DNA from 3 places in the Blautia sp. 210820-DFI.6.14 genome. Region 3 is predicted to be linked to each of the others. Evidence: riboswitches for the same ligand, from Rfam matches in the RefSeq annotation. Region 3 holds a riboswitch; each other region holds the start of a gene.
What was found. Region 3 has a riboswitch for cyclic di-GMP ahead of LI112_RS10615 (ABC transporter substrate-binding protein). Riboswitches for the same ligand answer to the same signal wherever they lie in the genome.
Positions count from the first base shown of each region.

Region 1: it holds a riboswitch for cyclic di-GMP, as region 3 does, so the genes downstream of both, LI112_RS14870 (response regulator) here and LI112_RS10615 (ABC transporter substrate-binding protein) in region 3, are expected to answer to the same signal.
Region 2: it holds a riboswitch for cyclic di-GMP, as region 3 does, so the genes downstream of both, LI112_RS02150 (ABC transporter substrate-binding protein) here and LI112_RS10615 (ABC transporter substrate-binding protein) in region 3, are expected to answer to the same signal.

Region 1 covers NZ_JAJCKS010000027.1:29,718-37,204, forward strand. The annotation lists gene LI112_RS14870 (response regulator) at 1-3,168, opposite strand, end outside; cyclic di-GMP riboswitch class I at 3,289-3,349, opposite strand; gene LI112_RS14875 (Fic family protein) at 3,846-4,982, opposite strand; gene LI112_RS14880 (helix-turn-helix domain-containing protein) at 5,239-5,394, opposite strand; gene LI112_RS14885 (transposase) at 5,645-6,124, opposite strand; gene LI112_RS14890 (hypothetical protein) at 6,345-6,713, opposite strand; gene LI112_RS14895 (phosphoenolpyruvate hydrolase family protein) at 7,174-7,487, opposite strand, start outside.
Region 2 covers NZ_JAJCKS010000001.1:488,366-495,852, reverse strand. The annotation lists gene LI112_RS02180 (hypothetical protein) at 1-1,216, shown strand, start outside; gene LI112_RS02175 (hypothetical protein) at 1,191-1,499, shown strand; gene LI112_RS02170 (PadR family transcriptional regulator) at 1,902-2,225, shown strand; gene LI112_RS02165 (DUF2812 domain-containing protein) at 2,222-2,809, shown strand; gene LI112_RS02160 (helix-turn-helix domain-containing protein) at 3,030-3,185, shown strand; gene LI112_RS02155 (hypothetical protein) at 3,420-4,085, shown strand; cyclic di-GMP riboswitch class I at 5,317-5,392, shown strand; gene LI112_RS02150 (ABC transporter substrate-binding protein) at 5,492-7,336, shown strand; gene LI112_RS02145 (ATP-binding protein) at 7,483-7,487, shown strand, end outside.
Region 3 covers NZ_JAJCKS010000013.1:13,507-20,993, reverse strand. The annotation lists gene LI112_RS10630 (zinc-binding dehydrogenase) at 1-543, shown strand, start outside; gene LI112_RS10625 (MFS transporter) at 576-1,952, shown strand; partial or broken gene LI112_RS10620 (MATE family efflux transporter) at 2,320-2,529, shown strand; cyclic di-GMP riboswitch class I at 2,802-2,877, shown strand; gene LI112_RS10615 (ABC transporter substrate-binding protein) at 3,036-3,851, shown strand; gene LI112_RS10610 (ATP-binding protein) at 3,835-5,997, shown strand; gene LI112_RS10605 (extracellular solute-binding protein) at 6,028-7,487, shown strand, end outside.

The DNA of each region.
Region 1 (7,487 bases), on a different contig from region 3:
ATCCAGCGGTTTTGCGATATGTCCATTCATGCCTGTATTTTTGGCCAGCTGTACATCTTCTGCAAAAGCATTGGCAGTCATGGCAACAATAGGCAGTTTTCCCTTTTCACCCGGAAGGCTCCTGATTGCTGCAGTTGCCTCATAACCATTCATGACAGGCATTTGGATATCCATAAAAACAAGATCATACAATCCTTCCGGAGAAGCTTCCACTTTTTCAACTGCGATTTTCCCATTTTCTGCTGTTTCCACTTCTGCCCCTGTCATCTGCAAAATTTCACCAGCAATTTCTCTGTTCAACTCATTATCATCAACCAGCAGAATCCTTTTTCCCGTGTAGTCTGATTCTGACAGTTCATCCAGATAATTTCTTGCTGTTTTTTCTTTTCTTCCTGAAGTAAACTGCCGCAATGTAGCCGTCAGCCTAGAACGGAACAGCGGTTTTGCAATAAAAGCATCTACGCCTGCAGCCTTTGCTTCTTCTTCAATCTCACTGAATTCATAAGATGTCAGTACAATAATGGTAATCTCTTTCCCTATCCGTTTCCGGATCTGTCTGGCTGTTTCTATGCCATCCATGTCCGGCATCTTCCAGTCCAGGATGACAGCAAAGTAATCATTTTTTAGCTCATGACGTGCATAGCAGCGCTCAACAGCTTCTCTGCCAGAGAGAACCCATTCACCTGTAATACCGATTTCTTTCAGTGTAGCAACTGTACTTTCACAGCATGTCTTATCATCATCCACAACCAGAACAGGCAGATTCATCAGATTTCTGTCCTGTTCTTTTTCTTTTTCCTGAAGCTCCAGATAAATGGTTACTGTAATTTTAGTTCCCTTGTGTAAGGTGCTGTCCACTTTAATATTGCCATTCATCAGGTTCACAATATTTCTGCTGATTGCCATTCCCAGACCAGTTCCCTGAACCTTAGTTGTCCGGTGGTCATCTGCACGGCTGAAAGGATCAAACATGATTTTCTGAAATTCCGGTGACATACCGATCCCATTATCCTCAATCGTAAATTCATAGCATCCAAGTTCCGAAAATCCATTTGGCTTTTCCTCTATGGAAAAAGTAATATTCCCACCATCCGGTGTATACTTGATTGCATTACTCATCAGATTCACAAACACCTGCTGGATCCTCAGGCTGTCACCACAGACATCCTCATGTTCAATGTGATTAATGCGTATATCAAAATTGTGTTTATGTTCATCAAGCACCGGTTTTGTTAGTGTAATGAGATTATCCACCAAATCCGGCAGATTGAAATCCTCCTGTGCCAGCGTCATTTTTCCACTTTCAATACGTGCCATATCCAGCACTTCATTGATCAGCCCCAACAGGTGTCGGCTTGATTCTGTAATCTTGCTGAGACATTCAATGACTCTGTCCTGACTCTCAATATTTGCTCCTGCGATTGCCGTCAGACCGACAATGGCATTCATCGGTGTCCGGATATCATGGGACATATTGGAAAGGAATTCTGTTTTCGCACGATTTGCATTTTCTGCGGACCAGTAAGCCTCTTTCAGTGCCTCACGGGATTCAATCTCTGCTTTCTTCTCCTGTGTCACATCCATGGATGCCAGCAATACCTTTTCCAGCTTTCCATTCTTCCATTCCAAGGGAATATAAGAAGCGATTTTATAAGTCTTTTCATCCAGGCTGCAATACTCAAACTTATAAATATCATTTTCACTTTTCAGATTCTTCCGGATATTTTCCGGTGCTGTCAGGATATCCAGAGCATCCAATGGTTCCAGTGTCTTATACTTTTCAAGAACCTGCATCTGGAAATCATGATAGAATCCCAGAGGTTTATATATCATCTGACCATTCAGGTTATAGAATTCATATCTGTCATTTTCCAGATCACAAACAACAAAACGGTCAACCAGCCGCACAATACTCTGGATCAGCAGCTCCATGGAAGCATTGTCCGCTGCCATCTGTAGATGCCGTGCGCTCTCTACCTTTGCCTCCGTGACATCCCGCAGAAAGATCATGGCATATTCTGAATCCTCTATTTCGCCTCGTATGATCACATTGCGGACCCATCGTTCTTCTCCATTCAGAGTGATACGGCACTCTAAAGCCAATTCGGTTTCCAGACCCTTCAGCCTTTGTGCAATATAACCACGGTCGTAAAAAGAGGATACCGCCTTCTTATCTGTCTCCACAACATAGGAATCCACAAAATGCCGAATCAATTCATCCCACGTATAACTCTGTTCAAAGACGGTCATCAGGGACGGTTCAACCTTAAAGGTATCAAAAGTATTCGATTCCAGATTTACATAATACTCGCACAAATCTGCTTTCGTAAAAGCCCGGTGGAAAGCAGCAGATTTTTGTGCCTGCATGATTTCTTTTTTCTCCCCATCAATGTTAATAAAAATCCCGGCAATCCTGCTGGCAGAACCATCCAGACGGCGTATTACTTCTGCCGATGCCCGAAACCACTGGTATTGATTATCCTTCATTCTCATACGATACTCTACCTGGTATTTTATCTGGTTCGTCTTATCCTTAATTGCCGCCTGAAGCTGCACCATTACTCTTTCTTTATCCTGTGGATGCAGAAGATCTGACCAGGATTCCAGTTTATTCGGAAAGTCCAGAGTGTCATGATAGCCAAGCATTTTTCGGAATTCATGACTCCAGTTTGCATTCACAATCTCACTGTTTTCGTCACAGTCAAAATACCAGAAGCCGGAATAGATAGCCTCATTGAGCAGTGCCAGATTTACATGATCCCAGTTGACCTGTACGGACATAACCCAGATCTGTCTGCCCGCCTCATCTGTCGCATCCTCTTTACAAAGCCGTACATTATTCACTGTACCGTCTGCTGCAAGGATCTGTGCTTCCCCTGTTCCGTGAAGCTGCAAAAAACGGTCTCGCTCCAGTATATCTTCCTCGTCATAAAAGAAGTTTCTCAATGAGCCTTTTGTCTGTTCCATGAAAGTATCGAATGTATATCCTGTACTATGCAACAGCAGATTATCCACAGACAAAATAGACAGGTTTTGGTCATAAGATCCTGTCATTATACCTACCCCGCCATTATTTTCCAGTGTTTTCTGTACGGCCTGTGACATGGTCTGTGTCTGTCCCGGTTCATTATCACCTAAAAAATATATTTTGTCTTCATAATTTCCCATTTTGTAAAAATCCTCTCTTCGTCTTATGCCTTCTTCATCCTACTTTTATTTGTATACAGAGAACCTGTCCCTGCCAGTTTTCGTACTCATTTTTGCATACAAAAAAGACACCTGCCAAAATATGTCAGTGCCCCTTCTCGCTTTGCGTCCCTACCTTTCAGCAGGTTTGCCTTTAAATAATTTACATTTTTCCAAAAATAAAATATCATAAAGTTATTTATGCGTCAATAATGTCGGATAAAAAATCTATATTTTTTTATTTGAATTTTTGACATTTCTCTGATAAATCCTTTCAGCCAAAGACAATTCTGGTTTTTTCTTTCCACATACACTGCATCATAGTTTTCTACAAGACCAGTACGGAGTTTTACATTCAATTCTTCTTTGCTATTTTCTTTGTCTTCTCTACATCTTTACGTGCATATCCCATACACGGCATCTCCTTTTTGCATAAAAAAAGCAGCTAACCTATTTTTCCTAGACTAACTGCTCGTGTTTTAGTTCCATATTCAGTTTTATTCTACAAATCCGACAGTGAAATTCGGTCGTATGCGCTATTTTTCTTATCTCCCGGATGTGGTTCCAGTCCGATAATTGTAATATCTTTCTGGTCTGGTCCATAAACCCAGTACATTCTTCATGAATAATACCCTTGCAAAAGCTGCTCATCATTGCAATCACGGATAATTCTTAAATTTATATTTTCCTTTTCCATAACCAGATACTGGTTCAATAATATCTGCCTGTACCAAATTGGAAAGAAGTTTTGAAGCACCTGAACCTTTCAGCTCAAGAATCTCCATAACTGCACTTCTTCCAAACACCTCATCAAAGCCAAACTTTTCAAAGAGTCTATGGATATGAACCGTCGTTTTTACTGAGAAGTCACTACCTTTTTGGGAAAGTACACTTTCAATATCCACTTTTTTGTCTTGAATGTCCACTTTTTCATTCTCAATATCCACTTTTCTATCTCCAATGTCCACTTTTTCTTCATTCAAAAGTCCACTTATATGAAGATTTCGATTATGAAGCTCATTTTTCTCGTTCAAAAGTAGATTTCTGAGAAACGCTTCCAGATACTCTGTTGTTTCGTGAATACCTTTTTGCAGGTTCGTATAGTTTGCACGGACAAGTGCATTTCGGAAATACCACGCATTTTCCGCAAAAATATCATTGGTTGCAGAAAATCCAAGTGTCCTTAGATATTTGATGAAGAACACCGCCGTTGTTCTCGTATTGCCTTCCCCGAAGATATGGATTTGCCATAGCCTTGAAATGAATACCGCCAGATGATGGATAATCTCGTCCATTGACAGTCCTTTATAACTAAAATCCTTCTCCTGCGAAAAAACATATTCAAGTGTGGCTCTCAATTCGGATGCACTACCGTACATAACAGTTGCCCCATCAAGAACCCATTCTTTCTTTGTAATGTTGTAATCTCGAATCTTTCCGGCGTGTTTATAAATCCCCTGAAATAGTTTACGGTGGATAGCAATATACTCATTCGGAGAAAATGAGAACGCTGTTTCAGAAAGAATTTCAACAATACGGGACGAAACCTTATCTGCTTCTTCGGTACGCTCATCATCAGACAAATGCACTGGTCTTTCTTCATAGCAACTATCAATAAGGCTCTGTGCTTCTTTCATTGTGATTTTGCCTTCAAATGTTTCCTGTTTTTTCTCCTCTGTCGCTTCTGCATAGATATCCATAGTGGTCTGAATATCCTTATGCCCCATGATCGACTGGATTATTTTCAAGTTCGTTTCTCTTTCACAAAGCCTTGTACAAAATGTGTGTCTTCCCATCGAAGCCCTAAAGCAAATGCTTGAATATCTGTGTTTCTATGCTTATAGCATTTAAGTCACATTTTATCTAAAATTTCATCCGCATATTTGTCTATATCATCGGGAACACCCTGCTTGAGTATCCCGCATTTCGGGCAACTGAGCATGGTCATCAATTTACGTTCCTTATTCAGAAATTTAGATTGAAATGTCCAAAGTGTAATGCTATCCCATACCCGCCTGGGAGTTACTTTTCCAGCAAACTCTTTACCCATAATCATTGCATGGTTCCAATCGAACCGGCACAAGCTATACCTTTATTAGTTTCCCATTTTGTAATTGCTCGTCCTGATACATTTAGTCTTTCAGCAAGCTGCTCCTGTGAAAAACCTGCCTGCTTTCTGCATTCTTTGATTTTTTCTCCTAAATTCATTTTTGAGTCCTCCTTATTATTTGGTAAACTCATTATAACGATTTTCGAGTTTTTAACAAGAAACCGCCATTTACAATGTGGCTGTCGGTAAATAACGTTTTTTAGAGCTGACAATACCAAACAAAAATATCCTGACAGTTACAGAGCATTCTGGCTCTGCAACTTGTTCAGGATATTTTTACTTTGATAAATACTTTCTATTTTTGGCCGTAAAAAATCCTTGTTTGGATTTTTACGGCCGCATTTTTTTCTAGGCAGTTTTTCCCTCAAATTTTCTCAGTTTTTCGTATAAAAAACGATGATATTTATTTATATTTCTTCCAATGGCATACAGCATGAATTCTTTATATACCTTATCTGATGAGCGGTAATTAAAACGCCGGAAGTTCTCATTTTCCTTGATATCTCCAAAATGTCCTTCCGTCTGAATGGAACGTGTCTGGCGTTTCAGGATTCCCCGTTCGCTCTGGATATTGGCATGGGATCTTTCTTTCAGTTCCTCCCATTGTTCATTGATCTTCATGACTTTGTTCTTTTCGGCATCTTTCTCCGCATCATACTTATACAGACAGCGGGCTTTGTGTTCACATCCGCTGCAGTCTGCGCAGCCATATACCTCAAAGATCTGTGTATATCCATCCTGCTCTTTGGTCTCTGTCCTGAGATGCCGCAGTTCACGTCCGTCATGGCAGATATAGAACTGTTCATCTTCAAAGATCCCTGTCCTCATGTTGTAATATTTACTGATATCTTCTGAATAAGCGCGTGTTTTTCGCTTCTCGTGATCCTGCAGCTTTATATAACTGGATATTTCATTCTGTTTTAAATAAAGCAGATTTTTTCACTGCAGTACCCGCTGTCTGCAGTTACTTCTTCCAGAATACGCCCGAAAGCATTCTTATGTTTTTCAAGGACCGGGATCAGGGTATTATAATCGGTGCGGTCGCTGCTTACATATCCATGTACGATAAAATTTTTCCCATGATCTCAAAACATTCTTTATATTCCATCAGTCGTTTTCCGCATTGTTCCAGTTCCTCATGCAGCTGCTGGAGCACAGATTTTCTTTTCCCCTTTCCGTAAACGAATCTGATCCCTTCGCTGACTGCGATCATCGTGAGATTGTCCTGAAGTTTCCGTATCTCAAGCGGAGAACAGTTATCGATCTCTATAATACGGTTATTGGAGAGCTTTTTATGTTTTACAAGCTTTCGTTTTCTGTTCTTTTCGATCACTTCCCGGACCTTGTCCATTCCTTCGATCACAAACATCTGTGCATTTCCCAGCCCATACTTTGCCCCATAATCATTTTCCTGCAAAAAAGCATTATATTTTTCAAAAAGCTGGTCGATAGAATCCAGGAGGCCTGCAAGATGGTAATTGATGCTTCCGCGCCATACAAAAGTATAACGGTTCGCATTCGCCTCGATCTTTGTACCGTCAATAAAAAGTTCCCAGAAAAATCTAATTCCTCCATCACTTTTTTAAGGGTATAGACTGGATCGTCGTCAGGTAAACTCAATTCGAAGAAACTAAAGTTAATTTTCTGTTTCCCTAATTCAAAAAAATCGTTATAATAATTAGTTGTTAGCATAGTTACATTATAACATGTAATGGAGAGAAAGATGGTTGTCGTTAGCCATCTTTTTTTCTTTTTTCAGATAAATTTTAGGGAGTGTATGACTCGTTGTGAGTCATGCACTCCCTGTTTTAGAACTATCTATTTCCCGATAGCCCCTCACTTCTATTAATATTTTTTATTGTTCATTTTCAGAATATCTATTTTTCAATTGCTTTGAATGCAGCTGCCTGTGCAGTCATTCCACGTTCTGAAGCAAGTCTTTCAATAGAAGATGCTCCAAAGAATCCATCGATTTCCGGTACATTCTTAATCACATAAGCTGCATCTTCCGGATCCGCGATCGGTCCACCATGGCAGATAACCATAATATCCGGATTCACTTCACGTCCCGCTTTGATAATCTCACGGATCTTTACGCAACAATCATCTAAGGTAACCGCTGTCTCTGCACCGATCGTTCCTTTTGTAGTAAGTCCCATATGGGCAACCAGGATATCCGCGCCTGCCTCTG
Region 2 (7,487 bases), on a different contig from region 3:
TAAGCTTCAATTGGATAGTATGAGGCAACAGTTTATTGATGTTTATAACTGGAAAGAAGAATTACCAACGTCTTTTGAAAAATATATAAGTTGGATGGAAACAAAAGATAACAATAAAAATAAAGGGAGAATGAAAATAACAGAGTGTGTACATATAGAGGAGGGAGTGCGTGACCGAAAACTTGAATCTGACTATAAATATTTGAAAGAATTTACAGAGTCTACATTTGAAAAAATTGATATAGAAAAATATTTGGATGAGCAAGAACGTACAACTTTAATGCTGTTATTGGGAAAATTATGTGAAAATATCAATGATGCAAAAATGCAAAAGTGGAACAGTGATAAAAGTATTAAGCTTACAAATTGGAGCATTGATAAGATAAAAGCAATAGCGGACAAATGTTCTGATACGATATCAAAACCTAGCAGTGTAGGGTTTTATGATTTCGCTATGGGACGTTTTAAGTTGTTTGAAAATGTCGAGGAAATATGTAGTACGTTTTCTGTAGAGGATAAGGTTGAAAAAGAATATTTGGGAAACCTTGAGGAAAAAGGTGATATATATATTCAAACACGATACAGAATGTTAACCAAAGAATCACGTACAGATGAATTTAAACAGGGAATAACTGTATTAAGAAATTGTAAACTTGTAATAGATGGGATAAAGAAAGCTGTCCTAGCAGAGAATATATCGGAAGAAGTATCAAAGTTTCAAGAATTCTATGATGATGGAATTAAAGATATAGGAGCTTTTATAGGGGTATCTAAAGAAACGGCATTAGAAAATGGAGAAATTTACAGACCATCTAATGGAGAACGAGGAATTCTACTGATGCAAAAGTTATTGGATTCAGAAAGTGATGTATATATTTTGGATGAACCAGAACTGGGAATGGGAAATTCATATATAACTTCTAATATACTTCCGAAGTTAACTGATCTTGCAAAACGGAGAAAAACAGTAATTATAGCAACACATAATGCTAATATTGCTGTTGGTACACTTCCGTATATTAGTATACTAAGAACTCATGAGAATGGAATATATAAAACGTATGTTGGTAATCCTTTTTATGATGAACTTAGAAATATAGATGATGAAACAGACACTAAAAACTGGACTCAAGAAAGTATGCATACTCTTGAGGGCGGTAAAACTGCATTTTATGATAGGAAGGATATTTATGAATCAGGAAAGCAAAGCGATTAATGTACATTTGGAGAAAAGAGAAAATAAAGATTATTTAGTATTTGGCTTTGAAGAAGTTGCAGAAGTATGCCTTAATGATGATGAAAGCCAAAATAATTTGAAAAGCATATTTGTAAAGTTACTTACGGAGATTACAAAATATCCCGTTGAATTACAGTTTTTGGAAAATCCAGAATATAAAACAGGATTATATATAGATGTGTGTAAAGAATATATAAAAGATTTAAATAAAGAGATTACGAATGTGAGAAAAAATATGCCAGAAAAACTAAAAATGCAGTGATAACACTATGATAACAAAATCCCCAAAAACCATACGGACACAGTGGAAAATGCGGATTTTCCCATACGAATCACACAAAAAATCACCATTTGCACACCATAATACATCGGTCTGATATCGTGAAGGTGGACGTACTGTAGGATCAGGACGTGTTGCTACAATCATCGAGTAATACAATCTGAATATAGATTTGTTATCGTAAGATAACTTGTGTCCAAACGTAAGATACCCCAGAAACCTTGTGTTTCTGGGGTTTTTCTGTATATATAAGTATTGGTTGTAAAGGACTGAACAGGAAAAGTATAATACTATCCGGCTTATTAAGATTTATTTCACATCTCTTGATTTTTATTACGGTTACTGATATAGTTATTACAGTAACCGTAATAAGGAGGGGATGCTATGAGGGATAATGTGAAAAGTGGTGCACTCACAGAAGTGACATTCTATATTTTGCTTTCACTCTATTCACCTAAACACGGATATGCTGTCATGCAGTTCATTGAAGAAAAAACAGGTGGGCGGCTTTCATTGGGAGCAGGCACTTTATATGGTGCATTAAATTCAATGCAGGAAAAGGGATGGATTGAGCTTTTCGGAGATAGTGAAGGTAGAAAAAAAGAGTATCTTATCACTGTAAAAGGAAAGGAGATAGCTGAAAAAGAACTTATCAGACTTCGTGAACTTGTAGGTATTGCAAGCGGAATTGTAGGAGGTACATTATGAGCAAAAAGTGTTATCGTTTTTTTGGCGGGCTATTGACGGTACAGAAAAACTGGCTGAATAAGATGGCTGAAAAAGGTTATCGCCTTATTCGAACGGGAAAATTACTCTATGAATTTGAAAAATGTAAGCCAGGTCAAGTTCAATATTGCGTGGAGTTTATAGGACAAAAATCAAAAGCTAATGCTGAAGATTACCATGATTTCTTGGAAGAAATGGGATATTCCGTATTCTATAAAAATATCAATCTTAATTATTCTGTTGGTAAAGTTCGCTGGCGTCCGTGGGCTGAAATTGGCGGTCGTATTGCAACAAACACTACAACATTTAACAGGGAATTGCTGATTGTAGAAAAAGAAAATGATGGAAAACCTTTTGAACTTCATACGTCCTATGAAGATAGGGCAAATTATTACAGTAATTTGCGAAATCCCTGGCTTTTATTAATGCTTATGCTCGTGGCATTTGCTACCGTAAATCGGTCTGTTATTTTAGGCATAGTTGCTGTGATTTTTCTAATCCCTGTCATTATATACCAGTTGCAAATTATGAAAAATAGGCATGAAGCGAAGATGAAGGAGTGGTGATTCAGGATAACAAGGTTGGTTTAGCTGATGCAATGTAATGCACTGTCGTTTGAGGGTTAGTAGCCCGTTCTTAAATTTGTGGGCAGTTTGTTGCTGATGATATAAATATTAGAGAAAATTAATTGAAAGTTAAAAAAAGAAAGTAATAAGTAAACAAAGGCTCAATTGTAAACATGTATTGGGAACGCTATAATGGAAATAAGGACAGGAGGTGCGAACAATGCGTATTGGTGAGCAGATAAAAAACTATCGAAAAACTGAGGGATTAACACAAGAACAGGTGGCAAATTATCTGGGTGTTTCTACTCCTGCGGTAAATAAATGGGAAAAGGGAAATACATATCCGGATATCTCATTACTTCCAGCTTTGGCATGATTATTGAAAATTGATATGAATGAATTGTTTTCGTTTCGTGAAGAATTGACCGAAAAAGAGATTGGACAATTTGTGAATGAACTTTCGGAAGTTTCATTGGACAGTTTTACAGAGGCTTTCGAGATGGCATCTCGTAAAATACAGGAGTATCCTCATTGCGACTTATTAATATATACGATCGCAACCGTTCTGAACGGATCTTTGACTTTGTCAGATCTTAATGGCGAAGAACGAATGGAATATAATACAGCTATTATTGAGTGGCTGGAACGAACAGCAGACAGTCAGGATGAAAGAGTGAGAAATTCAAGTGTTTTTATACTTGCAACAAAATATGTCCAAATGGAGAAATATGAAGAAGCAAATGCCCTTTTGAAAAAAATTCCTGATACTGTAATTGATGCAACGATTATGAAAACAAGTGTATTAGCACATCAGGAAGGAACAGACACTGCTGCGTTATTCCTGGAAGGGAAACTGCTACAGGCAGTTGTCAATATTCAAAGCTACTTGTATAAGTTAATTGAAATGGAAGAAGAAACAGGAAATCATGATAAAGCAGAGAGAATTGCTGAGATTACAGATCACATGATATCGTTGTTTGGACTATGGAATTACGGCAACACAGTGCCATATCTGCTGATTGCTGGATATCGAAAAGATGTAGAAAAATGTGTTCAGTTAATTAAGCAATTATTAAGTGAATCACAGAAGCCTTGGAATATGACACAATCCCCTTTGTATTACAGGTATGAAGATACTGCACAGGGAAAAGCCTTTTCGGGAGTTGGAAAAAATTTTGTTCGTGAATTGTATTCAGAAATTGAAAATAAGAAAGAGTATGAATTCTTGAGAGGGAATAAGGAACTCGAATTAATTTTTGAGGAACACTTGAAATAGGTTGTAAAAATGTATGGAAATAGATATAGTTGAGAAAGAAGAAAATTTTTGACATTTCCACAGATGCGTGCTAATATGATTATAGAAAAAGAGTGCTACCGATAGACGGTTAGTCCGTTTTACTATTTAGAATATCATCAAAGATAACCGCTTAGTTTACCAGACCAGGGCGGTTATTTTTGTGGTTTATGATTATCTTTGCCTAATGTATATCCGATACTAAAGCAGGTTAAGCCGAAGCTCACTACTGCTATGAAGTCAATAATACTCATTGGCTTAGCCCTCCTTTCCAATGGATTCCTTTACAGGTTTCTATGTAATCAGAGGGTCACAGTCCCTCTGGAGAAGGACTAACCGCCTACCGTTATGGTAGCACCCATGTTTCGATTATAACAGTTAAAAATTACCGGTGCAATATAAAGTTGGTAGAGAAGTATCTAGTATCTACAGAAGAAAATCGGTTTGAGTATTCTCCGGTGCCAAAACGGTGCCAAGAAATCAGGCAAATCAAAATAGGTGGTGCAATTCAGCCGTTTTTCACTGTATTTTGGAGAGAAAACCATAAAAAATATGAGGTAAAACGGGATTAAAGTATCGTGAAGGTGGACGTACTGTAGGATCAGGACGTGTTGCTACAATCATCGAGTAATACAATCTGAATATAGATTTGTTATCGTAAGATAACGTTGTGTCCAAACGTAAGATACCCGTAGAACTTCGGTTCTACGGGTTTTTCTGTTGCCTGAAAAAGTTAAATAAATCGGAAAAGATAGGCCGGAGAGAGGAGCTGATTTGTGCTTCAAAATTTTATGTGACAAATGAAACAACCTATGATATTATAAAAACGATATAAACGAAAATGACTTTTGCGGAAACGAAAGTATCTTTATATTTTTTTTATCCGTATACTTCCTATTGCGGATAAAATAACATCTTTATGTGAAAAGCGTGACATTATCGCAGTTTTTTCAGGAAGGTAATTCAGAGAATCTGACAGAAAAACAGAAAGAAGTTCTAGGGATATGGAACGATCTGAGTACAAATGAGCAGGAAACAGTAATGTCAATGCTGCGTGGACTTCGGAAGTAGGAGAACAGTTCGAGTATATGTATCGGCTGTTCTTTTTTTGTTTTTGAACGTTAAAACGGTAATTTTTTTTCTTGTGCATAGTAGAACGTTAAAGTATAATAAAATCAGTTTTTTTGCATAAGTTTAAAAGTTATATCTATAATAAGGAAATCGGAAAACCAGATGAAAGTCTGGGACGCAAAGCTACAGGGCCTGTAAAATGGCAGCCAGTTGCATGAAATGAGGTGCACTGTCTGTCTGACGGTGCTTTTTTACGGTGTTATTTCGCAGATGTAACAATAATGATTTTATCAGGAAAGAATGAGGAAAATAAAAGTATGAAAAAGGCAAAACGTTGTCTGACAGCAGTGGTGTCAGGTGTACTTGTAGCATCTGCTGTCTTGTCTGGATGTGGACAGTCAAAGAAAGAAGTATCTAAAAATGATGATCATCTTACCGTTTATCTGTGGGAAAATCGTTTGATGAAAAATATTGCACCCTATATCCATGAACAGTTTTCTGATCAGGATATTGAATTTATTATTGGTAACAATGATACCGATTTATACAGTTATTTTAAAGAACATGATGAATTACCGGATATCATAACAGTACGTCGATTCTCCGGAACAGATGCACAGGACTTACAGCCTTATCTTATGGATTTTGCTTCTTATGATGTTGTTTCCAAGTATTATTCTTATGCGCTGCAATATTATAAGAATGCGGAGGATGAAATCCAGTGGCTGCCAATCTGTGGTATTCCGCAGACGATCATTGCCAACAAAACACTGTTTGATCAGTATGGAATTAAGATTCCGGAAAATTATGAGGAATATGTACAGGCATGTCAGCAGTTTTATGATAATGGCATAAAACCGTACTCCATGGATCTTGGTGAAGACTGGTCTAATAATGAGATCATCCAGGCGGCGGCAATCGGTGAGTTCACAAGCCTGGATGGTATTGAATGGCGAAACGGTGCAGAGACTGCATCGGATGAAGTAAAGTTTGATGATGCATTATGGAAACGTATTTTTTCAGAAACCAGCCAGTTTCTGAAAGACTCGCACTTTGGTAAAGAAGATATCAATATTGACGTCGATACAGGAATCCAGATGTTTGTCGAGGGAAAATCAGCAATGTTTCATGGACATCCGACGGTTATGCAGCAGCTGCAGAAACAGATGGATGCAGATCTGATCCGTATTCCTTACTTTTCACAGACATCGGATGAATCCTATGTGTACATGACTCCGTCCTTAAACATTGCATTTAACAAAAACCTGGAAAAAGACCGGGAGAAACTGGATACTGCACTGGATGTGCTGGATTGTATGATTTCAGAAGAGGGGCAAAAGCTGATTGCGGATGGAAGCGGTGTTATTTCATTGAATACAGATGTTCCAACCATGATGCAGGATGTGCCTGGACTGGAAGAGGAAATTAATAATAATGCTGTTTATATCCGATATTCCGCTCAAAAATCATTTGATGCAAGTCTTGAGGCTGTTCACGGATTACTGTCAGGGGAAATGGATGAAACACAGGCTTATGATACTTTTCGTAGTGTAATGAATCGTAAAGATCCAGAAGAAAAAGCAACGGTGAATTTTGAAAATGAATATTCCATTTCACTGAACGATAGAAATGGCCGTGATGCAGCATCTTCCATTTTAACTACGATCAGAGAAGAAAATGATGCACAGCTGGCTCTGGCGCCATATTATTATTTCACTTCCTCTATGTACAAAGGAGAATGCACCAGCAGCCGGGTTGGCATGATGACAGCGAAGAGTTCAGATACAGCATTATATGTTGCAAAAATCAATGGTAAACAGGTTTGTGAACTCGTGAAAAATTATCTCGCCGATGCGGATGAGAATTTTTACGTAACCAATAAATACGAATTACCAATTGCATCCGGTATGAAAATGATTGTCAATCAAGAGGAAAGTGGATGTTCGTTAAAGGACTTGACAGTTAATGATAAGAAAATAGACAAAGAAAAGGAATACTCTATTCTTCTTACAGACACCACAATGTCTGTATTGAAAAAAATAAATCCGAAATGTGAGATTGAGCAGCTTAAAGAGACAACATTATCAAGTGCATGGATTGAAGCAATGTCAAAAGGACAGCAGCCGTCAGCACCGGAAGACTATATAGAGGTTGAACAGTAAAAGTGGAGATAGAACAAACGGTAAATAAAAGAAAAAAAATAACAAGGCTGTTGCTTATACTACTTATGATTCTTTTAAGCTTAGGTTGTATCAAGTATCTGATAAGTAAGTCTAAGAAGTATATCAGCGAAAATGGAAAAAGCAGTATGGG
Region 3 (7,487 bases):
AACATTGCAGTTCTTGGTGCTGGTCCGATTGGAAATCTGGTTGCACAGGCTGCGAAAGGGATGGGAGCAGCAAAGGTTATGATTACTGATGTCAGTGATCTTCGCCTGGATAAAGCGAAGGAATGCGGCATTGATGTATGTGTAAATACAAAAGAGAAAGATTTCGGGGAGGCAATGGTTGAAGCATTTGGACCGGATAAAGCGGATGTGATCTATGATTGTGCAGGAAATAATATCACAATGGGACAGGCTATCAAATATGCAAGAAAAGGAAGCGTGATTGTTCTGGTAGCTGTATTTGCAGGCATGGCATCAATTGATCTTGCAGTCGCAAATGATCATGAACTGGATATCAAGAGTACTATGATGTATCGTCATGATGATTATATCGACGGAATCACACTTGTAAATGATGGGAAGGTGCATTTAAGACCTTTGATCTCCAAAACATTTGCATTTAAGGATTATCTGAAGGCATATCAGTATATTGATGACAACCGCGAGACTACCATGAAAGTTATCATTAACGTTCAGGAAAAATAGAATTCCAACAACATTCTGACAGGGAGGAAGATATGGGGAACGAAAGTAATAATGGGAAAGTGCCACTGATCAGTAAGATCGCATATGGATTTGGAGATGTAGGCTGTAATTTCAGCTGGATGTTTGTCAGTAATTTTCTGATGATCTTTTATACAGACGTGTTTGGAATCAGTATGGCTGCAGTGTCAGCCCTGATGCTCTTTTCAAGATTCTGGGATGCGATCAATGATCCAATCGTAGGCGGTCTGACAGATAAGACTCATACAAGATGGGGCAGATATCGCCCATGGCTTCTTGTAGCTGCGCCTATTACAGCGATTCTTCTGGTGCTTTCTTTTTGGGCACACCCGGATTGGTCAAATACAGCGAAGATTATCTATATGGTGATTACCTATTGCCTGCTGGTATTAGGTTATACCTGTGTAAATATTCCATATGGAACACTCTGTGGTGCTATGACACAGGATATTGATGAGCGTGCCAAGATTAATACTTCCCGTTCTGTGTCAGCAATGATTGCGATAGGAATCATCAATATTGTGACAGTGCCGCTGATCAGTAAGCTGGGAAGCAGCAGTGCAAAGAATGGTTATTTGTTTGTTGCAATTATTTATGGATGTATCTTTGCTGCCTGTCATTTCTTCTGTTTCGCAAAGACAAAAGAACAGGTAGCAATTCCTGAGAAAGAAAAAATCTCAATAAAAGTACAGTTGAAAGCAGTTATGCAGAACAAACCATATCTTCTGGCTTTGGTTGGACAGGTGTTGTTTGGATTTACATTATATGGAAGAAATGCAGATATTTTATATTATTTTACTTATGTAGAGGGAAATGCTTCTTATTATACAACATATTCTATGTGTATTATCATTCCGTCCATTATTGGTGCAGCATGCTTTCAGCCAGTATTTCGGAAGCTGAATAATAAAGGAAGAACTGCATCGATCTTTGCACTGCTCACAGGTATTGCAATGCTGGCAATGTACTTCTTCAATGTAAAAGAATCACCAGTTGCATTTTATGCGCTCGCCGGGATTACACAGTTCTTTTTCTCTGGGTTTAATACAGCAATTTATGCAATTATTCCGGATTGTGTGGAATATGGCGAATGGAAGACGGGACTTAGAAATGATGGATTCCAGTATGCTTTTGTTTCTCTTGGAAATAAAATCGGAATGGCGATTGGCACAGCGCTTCTCGCAGCATTGCTTGGAAAATATGGTTATGTAGCAAACCAGGCACAGAATCCGGAAGTAATCGCAATCATGAAACATGCATTCTCGACAATTCCGGGAATCCTGTGGATCGTTACGGCAATTGTTTTATTCTTTTATCGATTAAACAAAAAACGCTATAACGAAATCGTAGAAGATTTGAAAAAAGGAAAAAGTCATAGTAATAATGCCTAAAAACAGAAGGCTCATTTTAGTAAAAATCACTTTTGAAAGAAAAAGAATATTGAGGATATAAATCCATGTGGAGGAGAACAATACAGTAAAAAAACATTGATCGAGGCAGAAGCAGCCAGCCCGGAAGCTTATGTAAAAGAAAACGGAAGATTTCCTATCTTGGAAACCACAAGTAACGAGAATGGAGACGTTGTAATAGTAACAGGTGATAATAACGGCTCTTTTGTACGATATACATTTACGGAATAAAAGTGCCGGTAAAATATAATATTTGCAATGAAAAAGTGTGTAGCCTGTGAGCGTAAGTCCAGCTTATAAGACAGGGTGTGCACTTTTTTTGTGCCAGAAAAGAGAGGAGTAAAACAAAATGGCGGAAAGTAACAAAATGAAGGATATGCCGGTGAATAAGCTGATGATCCAGATGGGAATCCCGATGATCTTATCCATGGCATTGCAGGCGGTCTATAACATTGTAGACAGCGCATTTGTGGGAAATATGAGAGAGGGCAGTGAAGCGGCATTAAATGCTTTGACACTGGTATTTCCGGTTCAGATGCTTATGGTGGCAGTTGGGATATGATAGATGTGAGAAGATAATTATGGAATGTATTTGATTTGTTTGGATTAGCAAACTTTTGGGTGACAAACGTAACTTTCCGTGATATCATTAAAAACATATAAACGAAAATGACTTTTGCAGAAGCAGGAGAACAGTTCGAATATATACCTATACATATATATCGATTGTTCTCTTTTTTGGTTTTTTATATATTAGTGTGGTGAAGTTTTGCTCACACATAGTGAGATACTGGGATGCTATAAAATTACCTCTTTGTGAAAGCTGTAATAGAAAATAATTGGCAAAGCAGACGAAAGTCTGTGACGCAAAGCTATAGGGCCTGTAAAATGGCAGCCAGTTGCATAAGATGATGATGTGCACTGTCTGTCTGACAGTGCTTTTTTTGAGGAATGACTTATCGGTGGCGGCGGGGGGGCACCGAACCGCAGGTCACTGAAGTGTGATAAATGGTAAAGAAGCTGATATGAGAAAAAAAGCAAAATAACAGTAAGGATGGAAGGAAAATGAAAGGAAAAAGAGGGATCGCAGGCATTCTGCTTGTGGGAATTTTGGCGGTCACCCTGACAGGGTGTAAAAACACAGACAGCAGTAAAAAAGAAACCGAAAAGCCGGTCATCACGCTCGGCAGAGATAACTATCCACCATACAATTATCTGAATGAGGATGGTGTACCGACGGGTATAGATGTAGAACTGGCTACAGAAGCTTTCAAAAGAATGGGATATCAGGTGGACGTTGTCCAGATTGACTGGGAGGAGAAAAAAGAACTGGTGGAGAGCGGAGAAATTGATTGTATCATGGGCTGCTTTTCCATGGAAGGGCGTCTTGATGATTACCGCTGGGCAGGACCATACATAGCAAGCCGCCAAGTGGTTGCTGTAAATGAGAACAGTGACATTTATAAACTAAGTGACCTGGAAGGAAAGAACCTGGCTGTTCAGTCCACAACCAAACCGGAAGGCATCTTTCTGAATCGGACGGATGAGAGAATTCCCAAACTGGAAAATCTGATCAGCCTTGGACACAGAGAGCTGATCTATACGTTTCTTGCGAAAGGATATGTAGATGCAGTTGCCGCACATGAGGAATCTATTGTCCAGTATATGAAAGATTATGATGCAAGCTTCCGTATCCTGGAAGAACCACTGATGCTTACCGGAATAGGTGTTGCTTTTGCCAAAGATGATGACAGAGGAATCTGTGAGCAGATGGAACAGACGCTGGAAGAAATGCGTCAGGATGGCACGAGCTTGAAAATCGTTGAAAAATATCTGGATGATCCCCAGAAGTATCTGGAGGTGGATGATCTTGGATATTGAGAGAAAGAAAAAAGAAAAACGAATCCAGCTGGTCGGCGGTCTGATTGGAATCTGTGTGGCTACAGTCGCACTGTTTTATTTCTTTTATGCGGAAAAGGCAGAAGCAGAGAAAAGAATGGTGGAGATTGTAAACTATGTCAAAGTGCAGTGCTCCACCTATACCCATTATAATGAATCTTCGGAATCCAAAAGTCTTCTTCGGGCGATTGAAAGTGCCAGACAAATGAGTACAAATATCGACATGGAAACAGAAAACGGTGGTCAGCTGAGCCAGGAGTTCCTGAAAGGAAACCTGCAGACTCTCTGGGTGGATGGTATCATTGTACTGAATGCAGAAGGAAAGACGGACTGTGAATACAGCACGGATGAATCTCTGACCGATGAGATTACGGAATACCTGCAAAAAAATATTATTATAGATTTTGCCGGATATGAAGAAAGATCTTATTCGGAACGATTTACCAGAGAAGACGGGTCACGTATCGACATTGCAGCCTGTGCCAGAAAAGATGCACCGGGGATTGTTGCAATCTACTATTATACATCTCCCGAATTTGTCAGAAACTATACCCTGACGATACAGGGCCTTTTAAACGGCTATAGTGTCCAGAAAGATGGAACAATTATTGTTGCAGACAACGGGACAGTTGTTGCCAGCAATGATGAGAGTCTGTTGGGGCAGAATACAGCCGACAACGAAGTTGTTCAGGCAATGAAAAAGCATACAGACAGTCAGCACATTTTTCACTTGAAAAACGAAGGAACCGGATGTTATGGAATTATGCTGAAGCAGCGTGATTATTATATTTATGCATATCTTCCGGATACGGAAGTATTTCATAATCTTCCATTAAGTGTGATAAGCATTATTTTTCTTTATTTTCTGATATTCAGTATATTCTGGCTCTGGACATATAAAACCAATCTGACACACCAGAAGCTGGAACAGGAAAAAGATGAAAAATATAAAGCAGAACTTCTGATAGCTGCAAAAAAGGCAGAAGCCGCCAATGAGGCAAAAACCGAGTTTCTACAGCGAATGAGCCATGATATCCGGACTCCGATCAATGGAATCTGCGGCATGGTAAATATGGCAGATCATTATGCCGATGATATAGAAAAGCAGAAGGAATACAGGACAAAGGTGAAAGAGGCATCCAATCTGTTGCTGGAGCTGGTAAATGAAGTTCTGGATATGAGTAAGCTTGAGTCAGGCGAAGTCGTTCTGGAAGAGGTTCCATTTAATCTGATCAAAATCTCTGAGGAAGTGCTTGTTGTGATCGAACAGATTGCTGCAGAACAGAATATCCGGATTGTATGGGAGAAAAAAGAAATCACACACCGGGATCTTATTGGAAGTCCAAGGTATGTGAAACGTGTGATGATGAATATTCTGTCGAATGCGGTGAAATATAACAGAGAAAACGGACAGATTTATATCAGCTGTATGGAAATTTCATCCGAACAGCCAGAAACGACGACAATGGAATTTGTCTGTCGGGACACAGGAATCGGAATGACTGAGGAGTTTCAGAAATGTGTGTTTGAACCATTTGCACAGGAACACACAGGAAGCCGCACAAAATTTGCGGGAACAGGACTGGGAATGCCAATTTCAAAGAAGCTGGTCGAGAAAATGGGTGGAACCATTACCTTTGAAAGTGAAGAAGGCGCAGGAACTACCTTTGTGATCCGGGTTCCGTTCCGGATTGATACAGACAGGGAAAGCAAAGCTGAAACTGAGGCAAAGACAGAAGCTTCCATCCGCGGACTGCATATTCTTCTGGCAGAAGACAATGAACTGAATATGGAAATTGCAGAGTTTATGCTTCAGAATGAAGGCGCAGTTGTGACAAAAACATGGAATGGACAGGAAGCTGTTGAGATATTTGAAAAAAGCAGGCCTGACGAATTTGATGTGATTCTTATGGATATCATGATGCCGGTCAAGAATGGTTATGAAGCAGCGAAGATGATCCGCTCTATGGACAGAGAGGATGCAAAGACGATACCGATCATTGCAATGACAGCAAATGCGTTCACGGAGGACAGAATAAAAGCAAAAGAAGCAGGAATGGATGAACATATCTCTAAGCCTATTGATATGAAACTACTGGTAAAGATAATTCATGAATTGGTGTACTAGTGGGAAACAATCTCAGAGGGGGGATTCGTAATGAAAAAGAAAAAATGGAACAGAGTGCTGGCTGTACTTTTAATGATGGTGATGAGCATATCACTTCTTTCAGGCTGTGGCGGTAAAAGTACGGAAAAAGAAGATGCAGAAACAATCACGGTGTACTTATGGAGCACAAACCTGTATGAAAAATATGCACCATACATCCAGGAGCAGCTTCCGGACATCAATGTTGAATTTGTCGTAGGTAATAACGATCTGGATTTCTACAAATTTCTGAAGAAAAACGGTGGACTGCCGGATATTATAACCTGCTGTCGTTTTTCACTGCATGATGCGAGTCCACTGAAAGACAGTCTGATGGATCTCTCCACAACCAATGTGGCAGGTGCTGTCTATGATACCTACCTCAGCAATTTTATGAATGAGGATGGAAGCGTAAACTGGCTTCCGGTGTGTGCGGATGCGCATGGTTTTGTAGTGAACAAAGATCTTTTTGAAAAGTATGATATCCCTCTTCCAACAGATTATGAAAGCTTTGTCTCTGCCTGCCAGGCATTTGACAAAGTGGGGATTCGTGGGTTTACAGCAGATTATTATTATGATTATACCTGTATGGAAACACTGCAAGGTCTGTCAGCATCAGAACTGTCTTCCGTGGACGGACGAAAGTGGCGTACTGCCTACAGTGATCCAGATAATACAAAGAGAGAAGGTCTGGACAGTACTGTCTGGCCAAAGGCTTTTGAACGTATGGAGCAGTTCATCCAGGATACCGGTCTGAGTCAGGATGATCTGGATATGAATTATGATGATATAGTTGAGATGTATCAAAGTGGCAAGCTTGCCATGTACTTTGGAACCTCTGCCGGTGTAAAAATGTTTCAGGATCAGGGCATTAACACAACTTTTCTTCCATTCTTTCAGGAGAACGGTGAAAAGTGGCTGATGACTACGCCATACTTCCAGGTGGCTTTAAACCGCGATTTGACACAGGATGAGACACGTCGAAAGAAGGCAATGAAGGTGCTGAGCACAATGCTTTCAGAGGATGCGCAGGAGCGGATCATTAGTGATGGACAGGATCTGTTAAGCTACAGTCAGGATGTGGATATGCAGCTTACGGAATATCTGAAAGATGTGAAATCCGTGATCGAAGAAAATCATATGTATATCCGCATTGCATCAAATGACTTTTTCTCCGTTTCCAAGGATGTGGTTTCAAAGATGATCTCAGGAGAGTACGATGCAGAGCAGGCATATCAGTCGTTTAATTCTCAGCTTCTTGAGGAAGAAGCTATTTCGGAGAATATCGTGTTGGATTCGCAGAAATCCTATTCCAATCGTTTTCATAGCAGTGGGGGCAATGCGGCATATTCAGTTATGGCAAACACTCTGCGCGGCATTTATGGATCAGATGTGCTGATCGCAACTGGAAACAGCTTTACGGGAAACGTGCTGAAAGCTGGATATACTGAAAAAATGGCAGGCGACATGAT